One region of the Ignatzschineria indica genome, then DNA from elsewhere that is predicted to be linked to it. Evidence: riboswitches for the same ligand, from Rfam matches in the RefSeq annotation. Region 1 holds a riboswitch; the other holds the start of a gene.
The links. Region 1 has a riboswitch for magnesium ahead of DC082_RS01530 (magnesium transporter CorA family protein). Riboswitches for the same ligand answer to the same signal wherever they lie in the genome.

Region 1 (15,984 bases):
TTTACCCTCATCATTCATATCGATCACAACAGCAGCGATCTCTAAGAGGGCATCTGTTCGTGGGTTAACCCCACCTGTTTCCACATCAATAACGACGGGAAGAAAACCACGAAAGCGCATTGAGATGGGGGGAGGGGATTGTAAATGATCTGCCATAATCTTTGAAGAGTCTCTTCTTCCTTTTCTATTAAATCTTTTAAGTCGGTTTGGATCAGTCTGAAATTGATTATCAACACTTGATCTAATCTGATAAGTTACTTCGATGAAGTGCTCTTTTTAGAGGTGCTCTCCGTTGAAGTCTCTTTCTCATCGTTCTTTTGATGATCTTTGTGAAAAATAATCTCAGGCGCAACACCTTCTGTCACACACTTCTCATCGACAATTACCTTAGCAACATTATCGAGTGAAGGGAGTTCAAACATCGTATCTAAAAGTAGGTGTTCGATGATGCTTCTTAAGCCACGCGCTCCTGTTTTACGTGCTAACGCTTTTTTAGCGATCGCTCTTAAAGCAGATTCTGTAAATTCTAATGAGACATCTTCCATCTCAAAAAGATAAGAGAATTGCTTTGTTAAAGCATTTTTCGGTTCCGTTAAGATATTGACAAGCGCATCTTCATCTAACTCTTCAAGCGTTGTGATAACAGGAAGGCGGCCAATAAACTCCGGGATTAAGCCATACTTCGCTAAATCTTCCGATTCCACCTCAGATAAGAGTTGAGAGATATTCTTCTGCTCATCTTCTGCTTTCACCTCTGCACCAAAGCCGATCCCCCCTTTCGATTGTCGTTGTTGCACAATCTTATCAAGGCCAGAGAATGCGCCGCCACAGATAAAGAGAATATTGCGAGTATTAACATCGATCAACTCCGCATTGGGATGTTTTCGTCCACCGGTTGGCGATACTGATGCCGTTGTCCCTTCAATAATCTTCAAGAGCGCTTGTTGTACCCCTTCACCGGAGACATCGCGGGTAATAGAAGGGTTTTCACTTCTACGGGAGATCTTATCGATCTCATCGATATAGATAATTCCAGATTCTGCACTCTCCACATCAAAGTCACAGTTTTGCAGGAGACGAAGAACTATATTTTCAACATCTTCCCCGACATAACCCGCTTCAGTCAGTGTCGTTGCATCAGCGATGGCAAAAGGAACATTGAGCGTTTTTGCTAAAGTCTCTGCAAGAAGAGTCTTTCCTGATCCTGTCGGACCGATGAGGAGAATATTACTCTTGCTAAGCTCAACCTCTTTCGTATCAGAAAAACGCTCACTCTCTAGACGTTTATAGTGATTGTAAACAGCGACACTTAAGGTGCGCTTTGCATCTTCTTGACCAATCACATACTCATCAAGGTGTGCAAAGATCTCTTTTGGGGTAGGAAGGCTCTCATACTCCGCTTCAAGCTCAGCTTTAACATCTTCTACTACAAGATTATTGCAGAGCTCAATACACTCTTTACAGATATAGACACCATTTCCTGAGATAAGGCGTTCTGCTTCGCTCTGATCTTTACCACAGAAGGAGCATTCGATACTTTTTGTGGGTTTATCAGTTTTATTACTCATTGTGTGAATTCACTCCAATTCTTTCATTTATCAACGCTTGATATCATCATTCTTAAATATCGCATATCGCATATCGCATATCAGAGACTTCTTTATAGATCTGAATGACTCGATTTAATCCGATTGAGCACAATTTAAGAGATTCTCATGATGTTAATCTATTTAACGCTTAGTGACGACCTGATCGATCAAGCCATATTTGACTGCCTCTTCTGCACTCATAAAGTTATCGCGATCGGTATCTTTTTCGATCTGTTTAACTGTTTTGCCAGTATGATGCGCAAGGAGGGTATTGAGTTGCTTCTTAATTTTAAGCATCTCACGAGTATGGATCTCAATATCAGACGCTTGCCCCTGATATCCCCCGAGTGGCTGATGAATCATCACCCGTGAATTCGGAAGGGCAAAACGCTTACCTTTAGCCCCGGCAGTTAATAAGAATGCTCCCATACTGCAAGCTTGCCCTAAGCACATTGTTGATACATCAGGCTTAACAAACTGCATTGTATCGTAGATCGACATGCCGGCAGTGACAGATCCTCCCGGAGAATTGATGTAGAGATGGATATCTTTATTGGGATCTTCCGCTTCTAAAAAGAGGAGCTGCGCCACAATTAGGTTAGCCATATGATCTTCCACCTGACCGACCATAAAGATAATCCGCTCTTTAAGAAGTCGCGAGTAGATATCATATGAACGCTCTCCACGACCAGTTTGTTCAACAACCATAGGCACTAAACGCGCCATTTCAGTATCGATAATAGAAGACATTACGAATTTTCCCTCTGTGGTTTAAACCAATTAATCTCAATTAATCTCTTTCAAACGAGCCATTTTAGCAGAAAAGCAAAAAGCATTATGAATAATATTCAGATATTCTCAAATATCATTCCAATCTGCATCTGCTTAAGAAGTTTCGCAAAAATTATCTTGCCCTAAAGAGAGCCAAAGATCCCATTCCTCCACTTCAATTATGGATAAAATATCTCTGAAATCTCTCGCCCTTAGTAGTAAGATAGAGGTGATTTTTTAGATAACTTTTATACCATTTTTATTTGTACTATCTTTTTAATGCCTTAAGCATTCAGCACCTTATCGTCATGAGGTTATGAGACTTAAGCGTACTTTTCGTTAATTTGAACAACCTACTTAAGTAACTATTAAGTAACTATTTAAGTCACTAATTAAAGCAGAAACAGAGGATTAATCGCAGTGAGAGAGACATTCAATTTTTGTGCAGGTCCAGCAACAATGCCTTATAAAGTCTTAAAAGAGGCGCAAGCAGAACTTCTCGATTGGCAGAAGCAGGGCGCTTCTGTGATGGAAGTGTCCCATCGTAGTAAAGAGTTTGTGGCATTAGCAAAAGAGTGTGAGGCAGACCTTCGTGAGTTGCTCGATATCCCGGTAAACTACAAGGTTCTTTTTCTACAAGGAGGCGGTCTTTCACAATTTGGTTTAGTGCCTCTCAATCTATTAGGTGATCGTATTGGTGATGGTAAAACCACCGTTGATTATATAGAGACGGGGATCTGGTCCAAAAAAGCAGCCGCTGAAGGCGCTCGTTATGCAAAAAACAATATTCTCTATAGTGGTAAAGAGGAGGGCTATATCTCTGTACCAAAACAGAATGAGATCTCCCCTAATCCCAATAGTGCTTACCTCCATCTCTGTTCAAATGAGACCATCAATGGTGTTGAGTTCTTCTACGATATTAAAAATAGCCCCATTCCTGTTGTTGCGGATATGAGCTCTAATATCCTCTCCCGTAAGATCGATGTGAGTCAATATGGCGTGATCTATGCCGGCGCACAAAAAAATATTGGTCCTGCAGGTTTAACTTTAGTTATTGTAAGAGAAGATCTATTAGGAAATGCCTCTCCATATGTTCCTGATGCTTTGAATTATACGCTACAGGCTAAAAATGATTCCATGCTCAACACACCGCCAACTTTTGCAATCTACCTTATGAGCTTAGTGCTTAAAGAGCTTAAGGAGAAGGGTGGCTTAGAGGAGATCGAGAAGCTTAATCATAAAAAAGCATTCCTTCTCTACAATACTATCGATAATAGCCGCCTCTATCGTAATCGTGTGGATGTTGATGCCCGCTCAAATATGACTATTCCTTTTACACTCGCAGATCCTACCTTAGATGCACTCTTCTTAAAAGAAGCAGAAGAGAATCATCTGATCAACCTTAAAGGACACCGTAGTGTTGGAGGTATGAGAGCAAGTATCTACAATGCAATGCCGATTGAAGGCGTCATCGCTTTGACGAACTTTATGAAAGACTTTGAAGATCGCCACTACTCATAGTCCGTTCTCTATTCGTAATTCGTAATTCGTAATGAATATCTCTAAATGAGCCCTACAAGAGTCCTAAAATTATAGGACTCTCTTTTATTGGGTTTTATTGGGCTTTATTGAATTCTAGTGATCTTCAGCATTACCGATTACTTCTAAGTAGTGTAGGCAAAAAAGTTAAACAAAAAAGCTCGATTCCGCTATACTAAAACGAGTTTTATCAATTGAAATGGAACTGACAAGGGTGTTTATTGGTCACTCTTACAGATCATATTCCTTATTCTCTCGATGGTAGGGATATCTCTTATCGCACTGATTGCAAAAAGTATTCAGCAAAAAGATATATAGATAGATATATAGATATATAAAATATATAGATCTTTGATCAGCAAACATTTGCGAACTAATCAAACAGACAATGGATATAGAAAACGTAATGGTTAATGGGAAAAAATTTATCAAAAGCCGCTTTGCCAAATTAGTCGGTGGACTCTTTATCTCGTCAGCACTTCTATTTGGCCAATCGACAATCGCTGCAACCGATACACCAAAAACGCCGATTATCACGAAGCCTTCTTATAATGAGCAATTGATCAATTCTGCCCATACGGCAATTTTGGCACAATATCATTATGATCGTATCCCTATTGATGATGCACTCTCAGAGCGTATCTATACACTCTACCTTAAGGCGCTCGATCCACAGAAGGTCTTCTTCGTACAATCAGATATCGATCAATTTGAGCAATATAAGTATAGCTTTGATGACTTCATTCGCCGCTCACAATTAGAGATTCCCTATGAGATGTACCAACAGCTTCTGATCCGCATGGATGAGCAGTATGCTTTGGTCACCGATATCTTAGCTGAAGATTTTGACTTCGATGTGGATAAGAGTCTCGTTATTCAGCGCAAAGATGAAAATTTCCCCAAAGATAAGACCGAGATGCGTCAACTTTGGAAAGATCGTCTACAAAATGAGCTAATTAATCTCATGGTCACAGATGATACCTTGACCCTTGAAGAGGCGAAAGAGAAGCTTCAGAAGCGTTACAATGCTCGGCAAAAAAGAATTCATGATATGGAAGAGGGAGAGCTCTTTAGTCTTATTATGAATGTCGTTTCTCTCAGTTTTGATCCCCATTCTGGTTACTACTCTGCTAAACAGATGGAGCAGTTTAATATCAGTATGAGTCTATCACTGCAAGGGATCGGTACGGTTCTGCGCCAAGATGATGATTCCATCAAGATTGTAGAGGTCGTTCCTGGAGGACCTGCAGACTTGACTGGCCAGGTGCAGATCGGTGATGAGATTATCGGCGTTGCGCAGGGTGAAGATGGTGAGTTTGTCGATATTGTTGGGATGCGTCTTGATAAAGTGGTTGAGATGGTTCGCGGCGAAAAAGATACCGTTGTCCGTCTACAGATGATTGGCAATAAAGGAAAAGGCGCAGAAAAAATTGTTAAGATCGTTCGTGATACGGTCAAACTTGAAGAGCAAGAGGCGAAATCGAAAGTCTATCAACTCCCTTCTGAAAATGGTGAAGAGGAATATACTTTAGGCGTTATTACACTTCCGGCATTCTATAGTGACTTTGAAGGTAGTAAAAAAGGGATTCAAGACTTCAAAAGCACAACACGTGACGTTAAAAAATTACTACTTAAGTTGGTCAATGATGAGCATATTGATGGGCTCTTAATTGATCTACGCGGTAATGGTGGTGGATCTTTAACGGAGGTGATCGATCTCTCTGCACTCTTTATCGGTAGTGATAAGACCATTGTTCAAACGCGAGGATTTGATGGTCAGCAAGATGCACAATCGAGCCCTAATGAAGAGTTGATCTATGATGGTCCTATGGTGGTTCTAATCGATCGCTTAAGTGCTTCTGCCTCTGAAATTTTTGCCGGCAGTATGCAAGATCAGGGGAGAGCAATCATTGCTGGTCAAACCTCCTTTGGTAAAGGTACCGTTCAGACGATGATCGATCTTAGCCGAATTTTAGCAAAATCGACCAAACCAGGACAATCGAAAGTCACTATTGCAAAGTTTTACCGCGCAAATGGAGAGTCGACACAAGAGAAAGGGGTTGAGCCTGATGTAACGCTCCCTTCAATTTATGATCCTAATGAGATTGGTGAGTCGAAAGAGCTCTATGTGATGGCTTGGGATACTATCGATGCAGCTCCGGATTATGAGCCTTCTGTCGTTATTACAGAAGAAGTGACTTCCCAGTTGCAAAATAAGAGCAAAGAGCGCTTTAAAGAGGAAGAGAAGCATCAGATCTTTAAAAAACAGGCGAATAAGACATTAGAGCTCTGGAAGATCAATGAGATGAGCCTCAATCTTGATAAGCGCAAAGAGAAGCTTAAGCGCGAAGAGGAAGAGAATCTTCAATTGCAAAATAGAATGAGAGCTCTCTACGATTATGAACCATTAACACTTGAGCAGTTCCGTAACGAAGATGGTTCATACACAAAGCTCTTAAAAGAGACAGAGACCGATCTTCTACTTGAAGAGGGATTATTGATTCTCCGTGATTATATCGATCTTCTCGATGATGAAAAGAAGAGCGATAAACAGTAACGATATACTGTATCAATCAACAATAGAAATCAACGATAAAAATCAGCTATAAAAATGGTTAGCCTTCTATTTATATTATTCGATAGAATGCTAACCATTTATTTTTACAGCAACCAATATGATGGATCAACCACACTAAAATCAGTACTGTTGGAAGTCTGGGCTGTCAAAGTTTGTATTATTAATTTTATATCAATAATTTATATCAATAATTTACATTAATGATTTATATCGATGATTTATATCATTAAAATATCATTAAAGTATCATTAAAATTTATACTATTTAGATTTGTACCATTCATAGTAATGGGCTAAAAGAGTTGAGAGGCTAAGAGATGGAAGATATAAGAGGTAAACGTGTCATTGTAGGAATGAGCGGTGGAGTCGACTCCTCTGTAGCGGCGTTTCTCTTAAAAGAGCGGGGCGCTGATGTTCATGGCGTATTTATGAAGAATTGGGAAGAGGAGTTTGACCAAGGCTACTGTAGTGCGGAAGATGATCTTAAAGATGCAGAAGCGGTCTGTGAGACACTCGGCATTCCACTTCACCGTGTCAATTTTGCTAAAAATTATAAAGAGCGAGTATTTGATTACTTTATCGATACGTTGAAAGATGGGCTAACCCCTAATCCCGATGTTCTCTGTAATAAAGAGATTAAATTTAAAGCTTTTTTAGAGTATGCAGAAGAGTTAGGCGCAGATTATCTCGCAACGGGGCATTATGCTCGTGTTCGCCGGGAAGATGGCAAAGCTTATCTCTTAAAAGGTATCGATAATAATAAAGATCAGAGTTACTTTCTCTATCTACTCAATCAGCAACAGTTGATCAATACCCTTTTTCCGATCGGAGATTATGAGAAGAGCGAAGTGCGACAAATTGCTCTCGATAATCGCCTGATCACTTTTGATAAAAAAGATTCTACAGGGATCTGCTTTATTGGGGAGCGAGATTTTACCGACTTTATCATGCAATATCTCCCTACAGAGCCCGGCGATATGGTAATGCCTAATGGTGAAGTTGTAGCGCAACATCAAGGTTTAGCATTTTACACTATCGGCCAGCGACAAGGTTTAGGGATTGGTGGGCGTAAAGATTCTACAGGTGAGCCTTGGTTTGTGGCAGATAAAGATCTTGAAAAGAATCAATTGATTGTAGTACAAGGGGATCAAAAGGAGCTCTATGGAAGGGGTCTAATCGCTCGCGAGCTCCATCAAATTAATCCTATCAATTGGGAAGAGGTTAACCCTCGCTTAACGGCAAAGATTCGCTATCGCCAACAAGATGTTAAATGTGAGGTGACACTAGAGAAAGAGGGCAAAATCCGCGTCGATTTTAGAGAGCCGCAAAGAGCCATCACACCTGGGCAATCGATCGTCTTTTATGATGGAGATATCTGTTTAGGGGGCGCTTTTATCGAGCGAAAAATTGCCTAATCACAAGTTTCCAATCATAGCTAATTCATAGATGCATAGATGCATAGATGCATAGATGATTATCAGGGGAAATTGCTAGCTAAAGAGGCGACATTACAAGTCGCCTTTTTTATTCGACCTTTTTTTATTCAATCTCTATTCCTTACCCTCTAATTGATAATAGATATCAAATAAGGTACTCTATCAACTATCAGTCGAATATTATTAATCGAATATTTTTAGCACCTATTTTTCGTACTTTTATAATGGCCCTTTATGAAAATTCTCCAACGTTTTGAATCCCTTATCGACCCTTTTAAATCACACCCCGATAAGGCGCCTCCTAAAACGTTATTCGCCTTCTATTGGCACTATATTAGCCAGGTTAAATGGGTCTTTGTTGCACTCCTTGTGACAGGATTTTTTGTCTCAACATTGGAGATCTTTCTCTTTAAATATATTGGAGAGATTGTTGATCTTGTCGATAGTGTTCATACGCCGGCAGAGCTTTGGGAGAAGCACCATTGGACCTTTATTCTTATGCTATCGGTTATTCTACTCTTCCGCCCTTTAGCCTCATTTCTTCATAATCTTCTGATTAATCAATCATTAACGACTAACTTTACATCGATGATTCGCTGGCAACAGCACCGCTATGTCGTTAAACAGAGCCTTAACTTCTTTCATAGTAGCCTTTCTGGTGGGATTGCAAGCCGTGTCATGAATACCGGTCAATCGATCCGCAATTCAGTGATTATGTCTACCGACTCTATGTGGCGCATTGTGATCTATGCGGTTACAACGATTATTCTCTTCTTTGAGATGAATCCTTGGCTCGCACTTCCTATCTTAATCTGGATTCTGCTTTATACGCTGATTTTGCGTTATTTTCTCCCAAGAACACGTCACCGTTCCCATATCTCTGCAAAAGCACGCTCTCGTTTAATGGGCCATATTGTCGATAGTTATAGTAATATCACAACATTGAAACTTTTCTCCCATTCTGAAAAAGATGAGAATGATGCAAAATCGGTGATGCAGAAACAGACCGATGCCGCTCTTCGATCAACGCAGCTCTCAACGATGATGGATCTCACTCTGATGATTCTAAATAGCCTCTTAATTGCGACAACGATCATGCTCTCTATCTATCTTTGGGGCGCTTCTTTAATCACTGCGGGAGCAATCGCATTTACCATGAGTCTTGTTATTCGAATCAATACTATGTCAAGCTGGGTGATGCGGGTGATTAGCCATATTTTTGAAGATATTGGTAATGTTCAAGATGGAATTAAAGTGATAGCCCAATCACGAGAAGTACAAGACCATCCTAATGCCGAAATATTAAAAAATGTTACAGGCGAAATTACCTTCCGTAATGTCTCTTTTAATTACCACAAGGAGAAACCGATCTACCAGAATCTCAACTTGATGATTCATCCGGGAGAAAAAATTGGATTAGTAGGGCCATCGGGTGCCGGCAAAACAACATTAACGCAGATACTGCTACGACTCTATGACATCGATGCCGGTGAAATATTAATTGATGGTGAGAATATTTGTCACTTTACGCAAGATTCTTTACGGCAAAAAATTGGCGTTGTCACACAGGAGCCGACGCTATTTCATCGCTCTATCAGAGATAATCTGCTCTATGGGAATCCTGATGCGACAGATGAGATGCTCTATGAAGCTTTAAGAAAAACCCACGCAGATCAATTTGTCAGAGAGTTGATAGATCAATATGGGCAGAAAGGATTAGATGCTTTAGTTGGGGAGAGTGGAGTTAAGCTCTCAGGAGGTCAACGACAACGCATTGCAATCGCTCGCGTCTTACTTAAAAATGCTCCCATTCTCATTCTCGATGAAGCAACCTCTGCACTCGACTCTGAATCGGAGAGTGTGATTCAAGAGAATCTTGAGCAATTGATGGCAGGGAAAACGGTAATTGCCATCGCCCATCGACTCTCTACCATCGCCAAAATGGATCGTTTAATTGTGATGGAAAATGGCAAAATTATCGAGCAGGGTACCCATAATGCTTTACTTGCGAAGGGTGGACTCTACGCTTCTTTTTGGGAGATGCAAGCAGGCAAGATGAAAGAGGATGAAACGGAGAAATAGCGCTTAGAGTAAAATTCTTTTTATGAAAAGAGTTGACATCGATGCACTATTGAGTCTATGATCTCCTCCAACAAATTAGAAATACCTCGTTAGGTGAGGCTCCTGTACGGAGATATGCTACTGCCCAGAAACGTCCAAAGACGCCAACGGGTTTGAACAGAAACTATCGAATTAAGGTGGTTTATAACGTAGCTAGTCAATTGAGATAGATAGAATAAAGTAGGGGTTACCTTCCTCTCGCTTTCTCCTGATATCTGATTGATCTTATGCCGTACAGTGCTAAAGCTCAATGAATGGAGGATGATCAGACTTTCAGATCAATTGGTAGAGATAATCTCTCTATCGATCTCTTGTGAGTCGATTAAAAACGTATAACAGAGATCAGTATCTTGATACTATCTCTCTAGAAAGCGTGCCTTCATGATTGAGGGTACGCTTTTTTGCGTTATCGCTATAAAAATAAGCTTTAAAATTAAAGTTTAAAATTAAGCCTTAACAGATAAGCTGCGTTACCCTCAATAAGTTTTATTAGCTTATATTCATATATTTCGTGTATTCCGTTCGGATATTCGGATATTTGGATATTTGAATATGCGTTTTGATATGCGCTTTTATTAACTTTGATCATTTGATTGCTCTCAATTATTGCGCTCAATTGCACTTAGCCTTACTACCTAACTGATTATCAAAATTGTTCTCTTCCTCAATACTCATCAAAAGGGCAGTGATGCACTTTAAGCGTTATTGAGAAAGAGAGCAAAGGCATTCGCAGAAAGGAGTTTTATAATGACGATCTATCCAGCAGAGCATGGAATTTTACTCAATAACGCCAACAGATCTCAAGAAGCACAACGAGCAACAACGCTTTGGGTCAATCTAGTCGCGCCGAGTAAGGAGAAGGTCGATAGACTCCTTCACTCGCTCAATCTACCACTCGATACCCTCAATCAGCCTCGCGGTAGTCTGCAGAAAAAGATTGGCGATCTTCTTCTTTTAAGGCTTTATGTTCCTAAAAGAAATCTCCCATATTCTGCCATCCCTTACCAAGTGACCCTTTTAACAATTCTCATTAAAGGAAATCGAGTGATCACTATTTTAGAGGATGAAACACCGCTCTTGATGCATCTTGAGCATGAATATTTGGTAACGTGGGCTTTTGCCGATGTGACAAGCTTTGTCTATCGCCTTTTAGAGTTGACGACGGAGAGTTTTATTCTTGCAACAAAAGAGGTTGAGAGGGAGACAACAAAGATGGAAGATGAGCTCAAAAGCGCTTTTAACAACCAATCTGTCTATCAACTTCTCAACTACAATAAAAGTTTCCTCTTTTTTGCAAAAGCTTTAAAGCATAATCACAAACTTCTCAATCTGATTTATGAGCAGAGCACCCTAAAAGCAGATTATGAGCAGGATCTACAGCTCTCTGATCTTATTGTAGAAACGGCTCAGGCGGAGAATTTAGCTCGTGTCTATAATGCCAATTTGCGTAACTTGATGGATGCTTATTCTGCACTGATTGAGAACAACCTCAGCCTTTCAGTGCAATATTTAACGATCTTTATCACCATCTCAGCAATCCCGATGTCGATTGCTGCGCTCTACGGCATGAATACCCCCTTGCCATTTCAAGATGAACCTTACGCCCTAACGCTCTTAGGCATTATCACCGGCATCTTCATCGTGGGAGCACTACTCATCTTTAAGGTTAAAAGGATGCTTTAAAGCAACCTGCAATCGATAACACTCAATAGCATCCGGTAACAATCAGTAATAACCGATAATAATTAATAACAATCAGTAATAATCAATCTCGTGAGAGATCAAATTTAATCCGAACATTATAAATCGGCCCAGATAGAGGAGTAACATCATGTTAACCATCTACAAAAATAGCGATGAGCGCTTAATCCAAAAATCAGTCATTCATCCTAACCATCTCCTTCTTTTGATCGATCCTAATATGGATGAGATCAATCAGATGACGCGCCATTTTCAATTGCCGGCAAAATTCTTTACCGATGCCCTCGATCAAGATGAGCGACCCCGTTTAGAACGAGATGAGCATGGGTACCTTATTGTTCTCAATCTTCCGATTAAAAATCCCAAGGCAGGGGAGAAACATGAACCACCCTATATCACTCAACCTTTAGGGATCATTCATACCGATAGCAATCTCATTCTGGTAAGTCGTCAGCATCATCCTCTTATTGAGCAACTCATCAATGGAGAGTGTGGCGATTTCCAGACAGAGATGAAGACGCGCATCACACTACTGCTCTTTAAAGCGGTGGCAAAAGCGTATGATGATCATCTAGGGTATATCAATGATGCCGCGGCAGCATTGCAGCAGAAATTACGCGCATCCTACCAAAATAGAGAGCTCTTTAGCCTAATAGAATTGAGTAAAAGTCTAGTCTTCTTCTCAACTTCGCTCTCCGCTTTAGCCATTCTCTATCGCCAGATGATGCAAGGACGCACTTTTAAAATTCAAGAATCTGATCGAAAGCTGCTCGATACAATTTTAGTCGATATTGAGCAATCGGCCGAAGTTGCCGAGATGCGCCGAGAGAGCCTGAGTAACCTAATGGATGCTTATGCCGCAATTGTCCATAATAATCTCAACACCGTTCTCAAGGCATTAACCGCAATCGCCATTGTGATGATTATTCCTACAATGATTGGTTCGATCTTCTCAATGAATGTTGCGCTACCGAATGAAGATGATCCTGCGACTACCATTATCGTCGCCACCATCATGGCGGGATTGAGTCTACTGCTCATACTCTTTTTCTACTTTAAACGTTATCTCCGCCTACATTAATCGAGGAGTCGGGAAATCGAGATTGAAGAAAAAATTCTAAGATATAAGCAGAAATAGAAATAAGAAATAGAGATATCAGTAGACTCAGTAGACGTAAAAATAGAAGAAACAGCCAACAATATCGGAGGTATCACAATGATGCAGATCTATAAAAACCTTATTCGCAATAGCTACTACCATGAATCAGAGATCACGCAAGAGAACTGGGTAGAGGTGATTGCCCCCACAGCGGCAGAGCGCCTTAAGATGAATCGCCAATTGGGGATCTCCAGCCATTTTATTGCAGAAGCACTCGATCCTAACACTCGGCCGATGATTGAGAAGGGTGCCGGGATCACCTACATTATTATCCATGTTCCCACGGTGAATCGGGAAATTGAGAAAAATAGCGATGGTATTCGTTACCGGACCGTCCCTTTTGGCATCGTGCTGACGGGCTCTCACCTTGTAACAATCTGTAGTGTCGAGACGCCACAATTAAGGGAGAATTTTATTCGAAACTGCCAAGGTTTAGGGGCAGAGCGACTTATTCAAAATACGCTCGATCTTCTTCATCACACCGCACAACGCTATCTTAAATTGATGCATACCATGGAGCATGAGATCGCGGAAGCAGAAGAGGAGCTCTCCCGTTCATATCGCAATTCAGAGCTCTATACATTACTCTATCTTAATGATGGATTGCTCGATATGACAATCTCTCTTAAACAGATGTTACATCTTATGAGAAAGATTAATCATGAGCACCACCTAGAGCTCATTGCAGATGGACAAGAGTTATTTGATGACACTATTGTTGAGCTTGAGCAGGCTTACTCTGTTGCAGAGATTAACCAACTCAATGCTAATAATGTGATGGATGCTTATGGCAATATTATTCAAAATAATGTGAGCCATGTGGTTAAGCTTTTAACGGCAATGACGATTGTGCTCTCGATTCCAACATTAATTGCGAGCATCTATGGGATGAATGTTCCCCTGCCATATCAAGATGAACCGGAAGCATTTATGTTACTAATTGCAATCATGGTGGTATTAAGTGGCGTTGTTGCCGGCATCTTCTTCAAGAAGAGATTCTTCTGATATTTTAGATGGGATACTGATTTTAGAATAGATACTAAAACGATATATTAATAGCGATTAAAAGTAGATATTTAATCGAAACAATTTGATAAAAATAAAAGGCCCCAAAAGCTTTTTCAATAGAATAGTCAACTCAAAGATTCCTCTTTAACTTTTTCTTGATGTTGAATTGCTAATCTACTTTTGAATCTACTTTTGAGGCTTCTATCTTCAAACGCTTATTTTAGAGTCAATAGTTTAGGATTCATAGCTTAGAGTTCATAGTTTACTCGCACGCTAATTTCGCCTCCTTTCCGTTTACCAAAGTAACCAGAAAGATCGGCATCATAGGAGAATCTAGAGGATTCTGAGGGCTTTAAGCTTGTTCCTACTTTAACAATCCCTGTACTTCCCTTAAGAGATGTTGTATCAACCTTCATTCTATAAGCATGAAGATTAAATTGGGTATCAAACTCATACTCATAGGCAATACCCGCTCTAAAACTCATATCGGGACGATAATCATAATGCCACTCGGCCCCGACATTGAGTCGCTTAGAGTTAATAGCACCAAAATGGATCTCATCTCCTACTACACGACTATTTTTACGATTGAGCCTTGTCCATAAGAAGGTAGAGGAGAGATCAAAATGTTGATTCTCCGCTATAGGCATCTCATAACCTACAGAGAAGTGCGCTCCCCAATATGGGCTAGAGATTTTATAATGAGCAAGCTCACCTGTTGCCGCATGCGCAAGATCTTGGGAATTAAATTTACTGCGGCTTTTTCCGTATCTAACCCCACCATCCAGATAGAGACCATTATCAAAGCTATAACGACTCAATAGACCAAGTCCATAGTAGTAATTATCCCCCGATCCACGGCTGGTGAATCTATTCCCATTTTGACCGACATATTGTGTATGATTTTTATAATCAGACCAACCATATTCAACAATCGGAGCAATCACCCAATTCTCTTTTTTATATGTCATTCCCATCGTAATGATATATTCATTCGCACGAATCACTGATCCATTAGCATATTTTGAGTGACCGGCATAAAAGTCAGCAAAAGGAACATAACCTTCAATCTGATTTTTACGAATAATCCCTAGAAGATTATCCGCACCTCGGAGAAGGAGCTCTTCCATGGCGAGGCGGCCGTCCCCTACAACTTTCAGTTCCGGGTTAGTCCATACGTAGGGGGGATCAGGTTTTTCAGGATCTGTTGGCTTGTTTGTGCCTTTTTTAATAACAGTGATTACACGATCATTCTCATATTCAACTTCTGTTTCAACACTATAAAGAAGTGAGATCCCTTGTTGTATCTGTGTCACTTCATCTATTCCTGCTGTTGCATCCCCTCGAAGCTCTCCGGGTTTTGCTTGCATTAAAATAAATTGATCGCCAACGCCTAATATGCGATCACCAGAGTGAATTCCTACTACATTAATTTTGGAGGGAGTAGAGGGAGTAGAGCCATTGGAAGAGAGGTTCTGATTCTGTTCATTACTTCCAAAGATAATCTTATCGGCATTAATGATAGCGATATTCTCATTGGCTAATTGTGGTGTTAAGGTGAATTGATAATACTCAAAATTAGCAACCTCCTTAAAGTGGAGCGGAGATCGAGAACTAGTATGTAGCCTATTTCCTGTAAAAAGATCATACTGTGCAGGGCGGTAGTCACCATTATAGGTTAAATGACCCCCATACAGTTGCCCACCATTATCGACTTTTGTAAATTCTCCTAGCTCGATAAGATTATTACGCGCATAAGCTTGAGTGCCATCCATCATAACGCTGTTTCTTTCTGATATCTCCTCTCCATTTTGGTAATAGGCTTTCCCTGGTGTTATCGTATAATGGATATCACCTCCATAAATATTCCCGCCACTATTGAGACTTCCCAAGAGTCTTACATTGTTATTATTTGCTTTTAACACCGTATTTTCCAGGCTAATATTCGCGCCAGCATCAATCTTGTACTCTGATTGTTTATCATCTTTTGCATGAATAACCGCTCCACTTTTGGCATTGCCGGCTTCGAGAGTAAGGGAGATCTCTCCGCCAATAAGATTGGTCACAGCACCTTTTACTCCAA
Region 2 (15,984 bases), 990 kb from region 1:
CTATTTACAGCATAGCTCACGCCGGCGCCCACTTGCCATGCAAAGTTACCTTTGCTCTTAGAGATGGATACTTCTTCATCAGATAAAGTATTTTTAAGACGCGCATAACCAATACCTGCGCCCACATATGGGGTAAATGCAGTACCAGTATTAAAATCATAATAGCCATTAAGCATTAAGGCTTGTGATTTAGTTTCAGATTTAGAATCTTCATCTGATACTTTCACTTTACCATTGTAGCCATACTCAATTTCAGCACGAACATTGTTATCCCCAGCAGGGAAGATCGCACCATATGCTAAACGGAAACCGCCAACATTTTTGCTCTTTTTAAGTGATTCTGAATCTTCACCGTCATTCACCTCAAACTTGTTATTCACATGATTGAGAACTGCTTTTGCAGATAGATATTGATCAAAATCTTGTGCATGCGCAACAGTGAAACCGCTCGCTACTACAGCAGAAAGCACAGAGATGGTCAGTAGCTTTTTCATCTTTATCTCCTATATTTAAAGATCAGCTTTTGGAGCAGAATTATATCACTGCTTTTCCCCTTTTTATGTCATCTTTTTTTATTCTCGCGCTATAAAAATCGCTTAACAAGTTGTTTTTAAAGAATAAAAAAAATCTCAAGCTCGTAAGGAACTTAAGATTTTTTATCACTTTTATAACCGATTTTTAGCTAAATTTTATCAATGAATGATCTATCAGCTAGAAGATTAATGGGATTAGAAGTTGTAACGAACCCCTAAGCTAAACTCATTACCACGCATTTTAGCTTTTCCTCTATTATCCTTATGATCTACTTTTCCGTAATCCATAAAACGATAAGCTAAATCGATATCAACATTGCTGTTAACAGCGTAGCTCACACCAGCACCCACCTGCCATGCAAAGTTACCTTTGCTCTTTGAATATGAATCTTTTCCTTCAGGTGTAACGGTATTCTTCAATCTTGCATAACCAAGACCTGCACCGACATAAGGAGTCACGGCAGTACCGGTATTAAAATCAAAGTAACCATTTAACATTACAGATTGAGACTTTGTCTCAGACTCTCTCTTATCTGCATTCACTTTTGCTTTACCGTTATAACCATACTCAATCTCAGCACGTACATTATTATCAGCTGCTGGGAAGATCGCACCATAAGCTAAACGGAAACCACCCACATTTTTACTCTTTTTCGTATCTTCATTGTTGAGCTCAAACTTGCTATTCACATGATTGAGAACCGCTTTCGCAGAGACATACTGCTGAAAGTCTTGCGCTTGCGCTACAGTTAAAGAAGAGGTCACTGCCGCCAAGACGGTAACTGCTAATAACTTTTTCATCTTTTGCTCCTATATAAAAGATCACGCTATAAAACAGAATATAGATAAAATCATCTACTCTAACGAACAAACAGACCTCCTCGTTAGAGCTCTTATCTATATTGGGTTAATCAAATAAAACCCTATAACTTATAGGTAAATTATAACACTTTATAAAGAATTTATATATTCCCCTAATACTATTTAGGTACTATTTAGGTAATATTTAAAATAGTATTTAAAAGATATTAGGGTGATCTTTTAATCTTGTGATAACTCTTACTTAAAACCGCCCCTCTATCGAGATAGCAAAATTACGCTTAGGTGCTGTAAAGCGCTCTAACCCCCGACTATCACGATCGATTCGATTCGTTGTCCCAAAGGTAGGAAGATCCCGTAAGCTATCCCATGTGGCATAACTACGATTAAAGAGATTAAAAACCCCAAAATTAAGCGTCAGATCACGATCAAGTTTCACCTGTGTTGTCACATCCACGACGAAGTAAGATGGACTTAACCACTTCCATTCCGTCTCCTCCTTCCCGCGCCATGAGTATTGTGTCTCTTTGGTATCTTTCCCTCTCTTTGCCGCACTATAACGCGCTGTCAAAGTACTATTCCACCGCTGAGCAGGATCTTGATACTCAATACTCATCAACGCACTCCAAGGCTGAATCGATTTTAGAGGATCGCCATCTTGATTCTTACCCTTACTATATTGCCCTTTTATGTGAAATTTCCAACTCTCAGAGAGCCCAAATAAGGGACCATTCAATGTCGCATTCAATTCAAGTCCTGAAATATGAGCATGTGCCACATTGACAAATTGAATCTGATTAATTGATAGATACGGCTTTGAATCCCAACTATAGGGATAGTAAGGATTGGGTTCTAATTTCTCAGAGACTCTCTCATCAATAAAATTACGATATTTACTATGAAACGCGCCTAATCCTATCTCTGCATACTCATTTTTAAATTGATAAGTAATCTCTTGATTCAACGCTGTCTCTGGTCTCAATTGAGGATTCGGCATAAAGTGGTTCATTCCCCCTTTACCAAACTCAAAGAAGAGCTCCTCTATTTTTGGGGCTCGAAATCCTGTACTGATACGATAACCGATCAACTGCTCCGGTGTTATTTGATAATGAATCCCTAACTGCCAAGAGGTTTTAGAAAAACTTTTCTTCTCACCATTAAAGCTCACTGGAAATTTATTACTGCCATCCATCTGCGGAGAGTATTGGTAATGATCATAACGCGCCCCCAACGTGAGAGATAATTGAGGAGTTACAGTTATCTCATCTTGCAGAGAAAAAGCGGTAACAGAGGATTTAACCGGAGTCATGATACTGTAATTTGAAGGGTGTGCCACACCACTGAGATAGAGAATATCTCGATTACTATTCTTAAGCATGCCCCTTCTAAGCTCCAACTTTGCTTGTAGCAAATGCTTCTGCTCACTCAAAGAGATCGGTAACGCAAAAAGTTGGCTCTTAAAGAGCTTCTGTCGCTGCTCAAAAGCACGATAGTAACGCTGTGTAATATCAGTTGGATCTTTCTGACTTACATTATAGGTATCTGAGCGCATATCAATCTTCTGATCAGCATAGACGATATTGAGCGTGTCTAACCAAGAGGAGTCCAATGGAATATAGTCATACTCCACACCAAAGCGACGATAGGGTGCGGTATCTTTCGCAAATCGATACGTTCCCCAAGCATCAAAGCTTCGCTCTTCAGTTCGATTGTCTTGCCGGCGATTCTCATAAAATGCGGTTAAAGTCTGCTCATCGGTGATATTAACACCCCACTTTGTTAGCCAAGAGGAACCATGCTTCATCTGCGGATCAGGACGCCCCCTTGCAGGACCATAGATCTCCTCCCCATTACCACTATTAACGGTCTCATGCCCTCTTCTTTTTGTTAATTGTGCAAACCCAAAAAAGCGATCGCCACGATAACCGGCACCTAGTACTTGACGCCACTCCCTATTTTTTGAGGAGTACCCCGTCTTCCAATAGAGTCCCCATCTTTGACCTGGTTTTACAATATCATCCACTGTTTTAGTCGTAAAATAGAGTGATCCACCTATAGCACCACTTCCATCACTGACGGAGTTCGCCCCTTTATTGATTGTGACAGCACTAATATTTTCATACTCTGTACTATTGATACTGCCATTAAAATAGCCATATCCACGGTAGATTGAGGGCATAAAGCTCTCAGCTTGCGGTAAACCATCGACAATGACGGCAACCCGATCCTTATCCACGCCTCGAATCGCAAAACCATTACTCCCCGCTCGCCCACTCTCATTAACACCAACACTCAACTCATGGCGCAATAGATCACGCTCATCTTGCACCAAGTTTTTACTCAAATCCGCAGCACTTTGAGTCTCTTTAAAAGGAGTAACCTGCTCTGGCGCACCAACAACAACTACAGAACCTAATGCAATTGTTGGAAGATTCTCCTCTTTATCATCATCCGCTAAAGCAGCTGATATTGAGAGAAGTGAGAGTGTACAGCATGCGCTAAAGAGAAATTTATTAAAGAGCACACTAAAAATTGGTGATCTAACTCCAAGAACTTTTAGCTCAGTTCCAGCTTTTAACTCAGTTCTATTGAGTGTGCCGTTACTTTTTGGGGAGAGAAAAGATAACGACACTTCTTCTTGGGGAGGATGGCTACTATTTTGCATCTTTTTTATGGTTCCTATTTGAGTGATCTTCTTGATGAGCTTTCTATGAGCCCTCTATTTTGGATAGCTACATATAGCTTCTAAATATAACTTCTACATATGAGCTATACCGATGGGCTATACCGATGAGCTATCGATATAATCAATATTAACTGTAACGATAATCATTGTCATTTAGGAATCTATCAGATAAGATAACTAGTAACAAATGATAATTTATACTCAACAGGAAATAAGGAATAAAAGATGAGAAACAACAGTCGCTTAAAGCACACGATGCTTTTTTTTGCATAAAAAAACCTCAGCAATAATGCTGAGGTTGGTAACTAAGACACCACTATCCTAATGGGTCTTAATCAATTGTCGACTTCCTCTCGACACACTCAATTGATGTTAACCATGAATCTCACGGAAGGCATCAAATTGAATATCTGGATAACGCTCTTGCGCTAAATGTAAATTAACTCGTGTAGGAGCAATATAGACATACTCTCCATGGTGATCGATCGCTAAGTTATCTTCCGCCCGCTTCTTAAATTCGGCAAACTTCTTCGGATCTTTAGCATGGACCCATCGTGCTGTAGAGACCTCGACATGCTCAAAGATACAATCTACATTGTACTCAAGCTTTAATCGATGGGCGACCACATCAAACTGAAGAATTCCCACCGCACCAATGATTAGATCATTATTACGAAGGGGTTTGAAGAGCTGTGTCGCTCCCTCTTCACAAAGCTGTTCAAGACCACGCTCAAGATGCTTCATCTTTAGAGGATCGCGAAGACGCGCACGACGAAAGAGTTCTGGTGCAAAATCAGGAATTCCTTTAAAGCTTAGCTCTTCACCTTCGGTAAAGGTATCCCCAATACGGATCGTTCCATGATTGTAGATACCGATAATATCGCCGGCATAGGCCTCTTCTAAATGACCGCGATCGGAGGCCATAAAGGTCAATGCTTCTGGAATACGGATATTTTTGCCAATCCGAACATGATGCGCGGTCATTCCTGGTGTATATTTGCCGGAACAGACACGCATAAAAGCGATACGATCTCGATGGCGAGGATCCATATTGGCCTGAATCTTAAAAACAAATCCTGTTAATGGCTCTTCATCTGCTAATACTTCACGGGTTAAGGTTGCCTGCTTTTTAGGGCATGGTGCAATCTCAACAAATCCATCGAGCATCTCTTGAACCCCGAAATTAGTGATCGCAGAACCGAAGTAGACCGGCGTTAAACGCCCGGCAAGATACTCTTCAAGATCAAATTCATGACTTGCCACGCGAACAAGCTCAACTTCTTCACGAAAAGCATTGGCCCGCTCCTCTCCTAAAACCCCATCTAATTCAGGGCTATCTAAACCTTGAATGATCTGTCCTTTGCTGCGAGTTCCACGCTCTTTTGAATCATAGAGATGGATATAGTCTTCAAGAATATGGTAGACACCCTTTAACTCTCGCCCCATACCGATCGGCCATGTCACTGGCGCACAGTTGATCTTTAAAACCTCTTCCACTTCATCTAGAAGATCGATCGGCTCTTTTCCATCTCGGTCAAGCTTATTGATAAAGGTGATAATCGGAGTATCGCGAAGACGACAAACATTCATCAGTTTAATTGTCTGCTCCTCAACCCCATTTGCACAATCGATCATCATGAGCGCTGAATCCACCGCCGTTAAAGTTCGGTAGGTATCTTCCGAGAAGTCCTGGTGTCCCGGCGTATCAAGCAGATTGATCATACAATCGCGATAAGGGAACTGCATAACTGAAGAGGTCACTGAAATCCCCCGTTGCTGCTCAAGCTCCATCCAGTCTGAGGTTGCATGACGTGCAGCTTTACGCCCTTTGACAGAACCGGCAAGATTGATGGCGCCTCCAAAAAGCAGGAGCTTTTCAGTCATTGTGGTCTTACCCGCATCAGGGTGGGCAATAATGGCAAAGGTTCTACGACGGGCAACTTCTTTCGCTAATTTACTCATGATGAATATTCAAAATTGACTCAAAAAATAGGTGTCCGTATTGTACACGTTTTTTTGCCCCAAGTCGCTTTTTAAGCCTATGATGATTGATAAATCGCGGATCTCTTGCTATAACAAAAAGAGATGAAATAGATGACCACTCATATATATAGCGGGAGATTAAAAAGATGTCTGAATCGAATGAGTATCAACATATTCTTGTAGCAGTTGACCAATCTGCAGATGCAGAAAGGGTTGGCCGTCAAGCCCTTATCGTTGCACAAAGAAACCATGCAAAGATTACCCTCCTCAATATCTTAGAAGGTATCAGTATTAGTGCCGGCTATGAGCTTATGCCTATTATTCCACAGGTCTCTGATAGTGAAATTATTGCAGAAGCAAAAAAATCGATGCGCGAGCTCTCTCTCAAGTTGGGAATTCCAGATTGTGACACAATGGTCATCTCTGCATTATCAACGAAAGAAGGTATCCTACGTGCAGCAGAAGAGCTCAAAGCGGATCTTTTAGTGATCGGCTCCCATACCCGCTCTGGCCTTGGAGTCCTATTAGGATCAACATCGGGATCGATCATCAATGATTCCCCTTGCGATATCTTAACAGTGAAGGTTTCATAAAGAATCATAAAGCAGAGCGCAAAGTAGATTCATTAAAGCAGATTCATTAGATAAGACTTAAAGCGCTCTAGAAAGCAAATTGTCTCGATCAAATCAACAGAATTGATGTAAAAAGAGATTCAGTAAATAAAAGAGATAAAGCGTCAAGAAAAGAGTAAAGGCTTGAAAATCTCATAGCTATAATTTGCTTATTCAAAATTTAAGGGTACAATGCCCTCAAATAAATATTTTGGGTTAACAGATTATTAATTGTTAACTATCCTCGTTAGGTGAGGCTCCTATATGGAGGTAAGCTACTGCCCAGAAACGTCGAGAGACACCAATGGGTCAGCAGAAACTGTCGAGCTAAGGCAGTATCTAATGTAGCCGGGATTCGGATGAATACCCATGCCATATAGTGCTAAAACTTTACGAAAGAGGAGAGATCACTGTAAAGGCGCCTTTACATATCGAGAAAACACCCTCCTCACGTCTTGTGGTTGGGTGTTTTTTTTGATCTCAAAATAGACTGATCATCTATGGACTCTTTTCCCAAGGATATCAGCGTCGGCCGCTGCGCACAGCCGCGCTTAACAAAATATATCGATGACAGAGAGATTTCTTACTGTCGTTTTATGAAAATAAAAGATAATGAGGTTAAGCAAAATGGTAATTCAAGATCGTAATATGAAATTTGGCATTGAGAGCGCCGGGTCCCTAATGTCCAATGACTTTATCACCCTCGATGTCAATCATACGGTTGATGAGGCAATCGACTATCTTCGTAAAAATCTCTACCAAAGAGAAGATATTCACTACGTCTATATTCTCAATCAAGATAAAGTTCTTGTTGGTGTCGTTGCAATTAGAGAGCTTCTCTCTGCAAAAGGCGATGAGATGATTGCGAATGTCATGAAGACAAAACTCAAAAAAGTGACAACGGCAGTCGATCAAGAAGAGGTGGCGCAACTCTTTCAAGATACAGATCTTGTGACAATCCCCGTTGTTGCTGAATCAGGTCACCTATTAGGCGTCATTCATATCGATCAAATTTTAGATGTGATGGAACAAGAGGGTACTGAAGATATCTATCGTATGGCTTCGATCAAGAGTGATCAGCTCGATAATCAAAATCTTCTGACGGCAACTATCGGTCTTCTCTACCGTAAACGAGTTGCTTGGCTAGTTGTTCTTGTCTTTATGAATATCTTCTCTGGTGCGGGGATCGCAACTTATGAAGATCTTATTGAGAGCAATGTCGCACTGGTCTTCTTCCTCCCCTTATTAGTCGATAGTGGAGGTAACGCCGGAGCACAGTCCGCAACATTAGTGATTCGAGCGATGGCGCTTGGAGAAGTTCGTATCAAAGATTGGTTTAGAATGATTGGGAAAGAGACTATCATCTCTGCACTCCTTGGCTTTACAATGGCGCTTGCCGTCTCATTGGTAGGATTCTACCGTGGTGGTGTTGAGATTGCTTTCATTGTGGCATTAACGATGGTTTTTGTTGTCATGATTGGTAGCATCATTGGACTTTCACTCCCCTTTATCTTTAGTAAGATGAAGATGGACCCTGCAACAGCAAGTGGCCCGCTAATCACCTCTATCTGTGATATTGTCGGTGTCTTTATCTACTTCGGCATTGCGAGTGCATTTATTACACTCTAAACACGCTCCGGCATATGCCGGAGATAATCCAAAATTGATACTAGCTATACTTGCTTCATTTTAATGAAAGTTATTTCAACCAAAATCATTACAATAAAATAGCTTCAATAAAAAAGAGAGCCCATTGAGCATTTTCAATAATGTTCAATGGTGACTCTCTTTTCTGTTTTCACTTCTCAATATAATTAACCAGTTGTGATGATTACGAAATCTTCGCCCCGGGTTTAAGCTCACTTAAAGAGGTTAAGAGGGTTAACTCCTCTTTGGTGGAGGCAGACAGAATCATTCCTTCACTCACACCAAAACGCATCTTTCTCGGCGCTAGATTTGCAACCACCACCACATACATTCCCACTAAAGCGGCAGGATCTTGATAAAACTTACGGATGCCGGAGAAGATAGTGCGGGGACGCTCCTCGCCTAAATCGATCTGGAACGTTAAAAGCTTATCAGCCCCTTCAATAAAATCGCATGAAAGTACCTTTCCTAAACGAAGATCGATCTTGGCAAAATCATCGATCGAGATATATGCCTCCTCTTCGCTTTTATCAACACCTTTATCAGAACCCTTACCGCCCTTTTTTTGCTCGCTCTTTACGACCTTATCGCCCGCTTTATCAGCTTGTTGCGCATCTTTACGCTCGACACTCAAGGCTTCACGATTCGCTTCAATCATCGCATCGAGATCTTTACGATTAAGACGCGTCATCAGATGCTCATAATCGTTGATAAGATGCCCCTGAGGTAATTTCTCATGAAGCGCTGCAAAAGTTAAAGGTGCAATATTGAGGAATTTCTCTACACGCTCTGCAACCACTGGTAACACTGGTTTAAGATAGAGCGTTAAAATTCTAAAGGCTTCTAAATAGCCGGTACAGAGATCTTGAAGTAATTTTGCTCTGCTCTCATCTTTAGCAATCTCCCAGGGCTTCATCTGATCAAAATGCTCATTCACATCATCACAAGCTGCTGAGATCTCTCTTAGAGCTGCGGCAAAATTACGCTTTTCAAAGCCCTCTTGAATTGCGGGCGCACGCGCAATAACAGAGTCGATCAATGCCACCGATTCCGCTGCAATCTCACCTAACCGATTATCAAAGTTTTTTGAGATAAAGCGACTTGTTCTTGAAGCAATATTGACATATTTACCGATAAGATCCGCATTAACACGATTCACAAAATCATCGAGGTTGAGATCAAAATCATCGATTGCTCCATTCGATTTTGCAGCAAAATAGTAACGCAACCATTCTGGATCGAGCTTCTGAGCAATATAGGAATCAGCAGTAATAAATGTGCCGCGCGATTTACTCATCTTCGCGCCATCTACGGTTAAAAAGCCATTAATCGCATATTGAGAAGGGACACGATGTCCAGAGAAATTGAGCATTGCAGGCCAGAAGAGCGTATGGAAATACATAATATCTTTACCGATAAAATGGACCATCTCCGTGCCGGTAGCTTCTGCCTTATCTCTCTTAATAAAGCTCTCAAAATCAATATTACCAACACGATCACAATAGTTCTTAAATGAAGCAAAATAACCGATCGGGGCATCTAACCAAACATAGAAATATTTATTTTCCGCGTTTGGAATAGGGAACCCAAAATAGGGGGCATCTCGAGAGATATCCCAATCTGAGAGCTTACAATCTCCCTCTTCACCAATCCATTCACGCATCTTATTGGCCGCTTCAGGTTGCAAGCGCTCTTTATCTTCTAGGAATTGACGCAGGAATTCGACACAACGTGGATCTGATAACTTAAAGAAGAAGTGTTCAGAAGGGCGCATGACTGGAGTCTTCCCTGTCACAACAGAGAAGGGGTTGATCAATTCTGTCGGCCGATAAGTCGCACCACACGCTTCACAGTTATCCCCATATTGATCTTTAGCATGACATTTAGGGCACTCTCCCTTAATGAAACGATCAGGTAAAAACATCTTGCGCTCTTCATCATAGAACTGCTCAATCGTTTTTGTCTCTATTAGATCATTTGCTTTGAGCGTAAGATAGATCTCTTCAACTAACTGCTGATTCTCTTTTGAATGTGTCGTGTAATAATTATCAAAATCGATATGGAAATTATCAAAATCTTGCAGATGTGCCGCATGCGCTTTTGCAATTAACTCTTCAGGAGTAATACCAAGAGAGTCTGCCTTTAGCATAATGGGCGTTCCATGGGTATCATCAGCGCAGATATAATAAACATTGTTTCCAAGCATTCGCTGAAAACGCACCCAAATATCGGCTTGAGCATACCCTAATAGATGCCCTAAATGAATATCTCCATTGGCAAATGGCAGTGCGTTTGTGACAAAAATATCTCTCTTTCGTTGCATACTCTACTTGTTCCTATATTTGTTTCATAATGGGCATCTCTGTAAGTAATCATCAATGTCTAATACTTCCAATGCTTCTATACCTCTAATCTCTCTTAGAAGGTCTATCAGAAGGCCTATTAGAAGATCTCTTAGAGCATCCATTACTATTTATCGATGCGCCCTCATCTCATCTGTTTTAAATTACTGCTTACTACTGCTGATAGCTTTCGCCCACTTTACTCCTGACGCTTTAATAAGACGGCGACCTGTGCGGCAATTCCCTCTTCCCTACCGACAAAACCTAACTTCTCCATAGTTGTCGCTTTAACATTGATATCCTCTGTGGAGATATTAAGATCTGCGGCAATCACAGATTCAATCGCCGCTCTATAGGGTTTCATCTTCGGTTGTTCCGCCATAATCGTAATATCGATATTACCAATCTTATAACCTCTATCGAGAACAATTTGGTAAGCCTCTTTAAGGAGAAGGCGACTATCGGCATCTTTATAACGTGGATCAGTATCGGGGAAAAGTGTTCCAATATCTCCCGCCTTTACCGCTCCTAAAATAGCATCTGTTAGGGCATGAAGCACCACATCACCATCTGAGTGCGCTTTAAATGCTTTATGAAAAGGGATCTTTACCCCACCTAACATAAGATGATCACCCTCTTGAAAGGTATGAACATCAAAACCAAATCCTATTCTCATTCTCTTCTCTCACTAAAATAGAGGCTCATTAATTGTAGGTCTTCAGGATATGTGACTTTAAAATTATGTGGATAACCCCGATAGACCTTTGGTGAGAGGCCATTATACTCTAAAAGTGAAGCCTCATCTGTCACTTTTGCACCTTCTCGCTCTGCACGCTCGGTAGCTTCAATCAGTGTTAAAAGTGGCGCCATTTGGGGAGTTTGTGCTAACCAGATTCGATCACGATCAATCGTTTCGATAATTAATCCAGCTCTATCGACACGTTTCACAGTATCTTGCGCCGGTAAGGCCATAATAGCTCCCCCTTGCGGCGCATCTTCTAATACAGATCGAAGAAAGAGAGAGAGCTCTTCAGGTCTCAACCCCGGTCTTGCCGCATCGTGTACAGCAACCCAGATTTTATTGAGATCTTTTCCCGCACGACTTAATTTCTCTTTTAAGAAGTAGAGCCCCGCGGCAACAGAATCTGTTCGTGTAGCTCCCCCCTCAACCCGCCATAGAGATTCGCTCTCGACCGCTAAAGGTGTTTCATCCTCAGCAGATAGAGCGACAACGCCACCATTCATCTCCGCAACTCCTAAAAATAATTTTAAGGTATGCGTTAAGATGCTCTCCCCGGCAATCTTGAGATATTGCTTTGGTACTTCAGACCCCATGCGACTTCCAACGCCCGCTGCGGGAATAATAAAATAGAGTTCTTGCTCTCCCTTTTGAGTACTCAATGTGCTTCTGCTCCTTCATAAAATGGCTCGATCGATGATCGATCATCTGTAACGATTAACAACTTAACTATTCTCGCCATCATGACCTATGCCACATGGCAGATAAAATAGGAGTCGACTGATGATACCGACATTTTGTTGCTATCTACTGCTTAATTTTCAATATTGAGCCTCTATTATAACGAACTCCCAACAATTTCATTACCATTACCGCTTTATATTTTCGCTCTCTTATAGCCCTTATCTCTCTTAAAAAAGAACATAAAAAAAGCATCTCAAACCATCACTTGAGATGCTCTTATCAACTCTACTGCTTCTCTCTAAATATAAAGACCAGTATGAAATTCGATACTAAAGTATGTCATTACCAAAGTGTGCCATTAAATTGTGACACTAAATTATGATACTAAATACTGATACTTCGGTCTAATATTGATATGGGGTCATCACTCTACTTCGGAAGCTCATAATGCTCACGGCTTTCATTGACCCGCTCACGGAGCAATTTACCCGGTTTAAAGTGGGTGGTATATTTGCCACTTAATTTTACTGCATCTCCGGTCTTCGGGTTGCGCCCTATCTTAGGCTCTCGATAACGAACAGAGAAACTACCAAATCCTCTAATCTCGATACGCCCGCCCTTCCCTAAGGTCTCTGTAATATGTTCTAAAATTTTCTTAACACTCTTTTCAACTTCAGCTGTTGAACAGTGTGGGTATTTTGCACTTAATCTTTGTACTAGCTCTGATCTAGTCACCGTACTTCTCCTTGATTCTATAATTCCCTAGTTTTCAGTATAAATCCCGCAAACGCCGTAAATTTATGTATATTTTTATATATAAAATAATACAATCTATCGTTCTATTAAGCAACAATCCCTCTAAAAAATATCTCTTAATTCTCTATTAGAATCAAATACCTCTATAAAAAAACCGCAAACTATAAAGTCTGCGGTTTTTACTGACCGAAGGTCATACAACTATTAATTTTAATGAGCCTCAATTGATCAATCTGAATCAATCTGAATCACGTTAATCTATCTTAATCAAAGTGGCTCTAAAATTATTGTTGCTTCTTATTGCTGTTTTAACTGCTCTTTTAAGAGATCACCGAAAGTTGTCGCACCAACATTATCATTTGTGTACTCAGCGATATCTTGTGGGCTTACTTCGTCAACTGCTTTCACAGAGAGAACGATTGAACGATTACGGCGATCAACGCTTACAAAACGTGCTTCAACTTCATCACCTACGTTATAGACGTTACGAACATCTTCTACACGCTCAGATGAAATTTCAGATGCGCGAAGGTTACCTTCAACACCGTTACCAAGATCAACAACTGCATACTTAGCATCAACTTCAGTAACAACACCTTTCACTAAAGAACCTTTCTCATGCTCTGCTAAGAATGAAGAGAATGGGTCTTGGTCAAGTTGTTTGATACCTAAAGAGATACGCTCACGATCAGCATCAACTGCTAATACCATTGCTTCGATCTCATCACCACGGCTATATTCGCGGATCGCTTCTTCACCAGGAACGCTCCATGAAATATCAGAAAGGTGAACAAGACCATCAATGCCACCTTCAAGACCGATGAAGATACCGAAATCTGTAATAGATTTGATTGTACCTTTGATCTTATCGTTCTTGTTATATTTCATCTCGAACTCAGACCATGGATTTGGCATGCACTGTTTCATACCGAGAGAGATACGGCGACGCTCTTCATCGATATCGAGAACCACAACGCCCACTTCTTCACCCGCTGTAACAACTTTAGAAGGATTAACGTTTTTGTTAGTCCAATCCATTTCTGAAACGTGAACAAGACCTTCGATACCTGGCTCAATCTCAACGAAACAACCGTAATCAGTAATGTTAGTAACTTTACCTTTTGTTTGAAGACCTGCAGGGAAGCGCATAGCGATATCTTTCCATGGATCTTCACCAAGTTGTTTAAGACCAAGTGATACACGGTTACGCTCTTTATCAAATTTAAGAAGCTTAACTTCGATCTCTTGATTGATCTCTACGATCTCAGATGGGTGACGAACACGTTTCCACGCCATATCTGTGATATGGAGAAGACCATCAATACCACCAAGGTCGATAAACGCACCGTAATCAGTAAGGTTCTTAACGATCCCTTTAACAACATCACCTTCTTCAAGTGTTTTGAGAAGCTCTTCACGTTCTGCAGAATACTCTTCTTCAAGTACCGCGCGGCGTGAAACAACGATGTTGTTACGCTTTTGGTCAAGCTTGATAACTTTTAACTCAAGCTCTTTACCTTCAAGATATGCGATATCACGAACAGGGCGAACATCTACTAATGAACCTGGTAAGAACGCGCGCTCTGTACCGATATCAACAGTAAATCCACCTTTAACGCGACCTGAGATAACACCTTTAATGATTTCATCATTTTCAAGTTTCTTCTCAAGGAATGCCCATACTTCTGCACGTTTCGCTTTTTCACGTGAAAGACGAGTTTCACCGAAACCATCTTCTAATGACTCAAGGACAACGTCCACTTTATCACCAACTTGAACTTCAATTTCACCATTTAAATCTTGAAATTGTTCAGCGGGGATGCGACCTTCACTCTTAAGGCCAGCATCAACGATTACAAAACCGTTTTCGATTTTTACAACCGTTGCTTCAATGATTGCACCAATTTCACGTGCTTGTTCTTCGGCGATTGATTGCTCAAATAATTCTGCAAAACTTAATGACATATAATTAAAAATGCATAGACATGTGGAATATTTTTCTCACTATACTCACCCTATTTCCTAGAAACCTCATATACCCTAAGCGTTCTACCTTAAGTATTCTCAATTTCTTGGCAACAAGTAAATTGTAGCGTTATTCCAATCTACGACTTGTTTAAAGTAATAAAAAATCACAACATTAGCACTATAGCTTAGTAATCGACCGACTTCTGAGTAGTTACTCTGAAATCCCCTACCCGAGAAATATCTTCTAGACCTTTTAGATCTTCTATAGATATAAATTGGGGAGTCTACTGATCGATATCGCTATCGCTCTTTGTGAAACCTACATCTAATCAATAATCTTCTGATTACCCTTTTTTATCGAGCTGATAAAGCAAAAGAGGGACCGATTATCTCAGTCTCCCCTTAAACCTTCGATGACAAACCTTAGATGATCCATCTAAGAGATGTAAAATCTGTTATCAACTGCTTTTAAAGCCGTTTTAAGATCGAATTTTAAACCACTTTTAAACCATTCTATAAGCGTTTAAACATCGTTTATAACGTCACTTAAGCACTTATTAATAGTTTAAAAGAATCTCTCTTTAATCACTTTCCAAGCCGATGCATAGACTTCATCCACCCCAAGTTTAGATGTATCGATCACTATCGCATCATCTGCTGCAATAAGGGGGGCGCTCGATCGCGTCCGATCTCGCTCATCTCTTGCTTCCACCTCAGATAAAATCTGCTCTATATTAACGCAAATTCCACTCTCTAACAACTGTTTATGCCGTCTTTTTGCCCGCTCTTCTGCAGTAGCTGTTAAAAAGAGTTTCAATTTTGCACTTGGAAAGACCACCGTTCCCATATCTCGACCATCAGCAATAAGTCCCGGCGCTTGTGCAAAATCACGTTGCCGTTGAAGTAAGTTTTCCCGAACTTGCGGATGTTTGGCAACGATTGAAGCCTTATTACCCGTCTTCTCTTCACGAATCTTATGGGTAACATCTTCCTCTTCTAAATAGATATTGAGAGCAGAACCCACCACTTCGAAACGAAGGGGTAACGCTGCTGCAAGAGAAGCGACTAAAACCTCATCCTCAAGATCTACCCCTCTCTTTTCAGCAAAAAGAGCCACTGCGCGGTAGATCGCTCCTGAGTCTAAAAAGTGCCAGCCCAATTTTTTTGCTAGCTGTAAGGAGAGAGTTCCTTTACCTACACCACTAGGGCCATCTAT

Region 2: another riboswitch for magnesium. It lies ahead of mgtE (magnesium transporter); the one in region 1 lies ahead of DC082_RS01530 (magnesium transporter CorA family protein).

What each region holds. Positions count from the first base shown of each region.
Region 1 covers NZ_QEWR01000002.1:300,356-316,339, reverse strand. Annotated here, with positions in the region: gene rnt (ribonuclease T) at 1-156, opposite strand, end outside; gene clpX (ATP-dependent Clp protease ATP-binding subunit ClpX) at 255-1,568, opposite strand; gene clpP (ATP-dependent Clp endopeptidase proteolytic subunit ClpP) at 1,731-2,339, opposite strand; gene serC (3-phosphoserine/phosphohydroxythreonine transaminase) at 2,781-3,881, shown strand; gene DC082_RS01545 (carboxy terminal-processing peptidase) at 4,288-6,456, shown strand; gene mnmA (tRNA 2-thiouridine(34) synthase MnmA) at 6,794-7,891, shown strand; gene DC082_RS01535 (ABC transporter ATP-binding protein) at 8,147-9,994, shown strand; M-box (ykoK) riboswitch at 10,073-10,299, shown strand; gene DC082_RS01530 (magnesium transporter CorA family protein) at 10,781-11,716, shown strand; gene DC082_RS01525 (magnesium transporter CorA family protein) at 11,865-12,815, shown strand; gene DC082_RS01520 (magnesium transporter CorA family protein) at 12,951-13,898, shown strand; gene DC082_RS01515 (autotransporter outer membrane beta-barrel domain-containing protein) at 14,150-15,984, opposite strand, start outside.
Region 2 covers NZ_QEWR01000002.1:1,288,454-1,304,437, forward strand. Annotated here, with positions in the region: gene DC082_RS05720 (outer membrane protein) at 1-494, opposite strand, end outside; gene DC082_RS05725 (outer membrane protein) at 729-1,334, opposite strand; gene DC082_RS05730 (TonB-dependent hemoglobin/transferrin/lactoferrin family receptor) at 1,597-4,017, opposite strand; gene DC082_RS05735 (peptide chain release factor 3) at 4,411-6,000, opposite strand; gene DC082_RS05740 (universal stress protein) at 6,168-6,614, shown strand; M-box (ykoK) riboswitch at 6,869-7,040, shown strand; gene mgtE (magnesium transporter) at 7,260-8,261, shown strand; gene metG (methionine--tRNA ligase) at 8,464-10,602, opposite strand; gene ispF (2-C-methyl-D-erythritol 2,4-cyclodiphosphate synthase) at 10,821-11,297, opposite strand; gene ispD (2-C-methyl-D-erythritol 4-phosphate cytidylyltransferase) at 11,294-12,022, opposite strand; gene ihfB (integration host factor subunit beta) at 12,474-12,779, opposite strand; gene rpsA (30S ribosomal protein S1) at 13,098-14,765, opposite strand; gene cmk ((d)CMP kinase) at 15,334-15,984, opposite strand, start outside.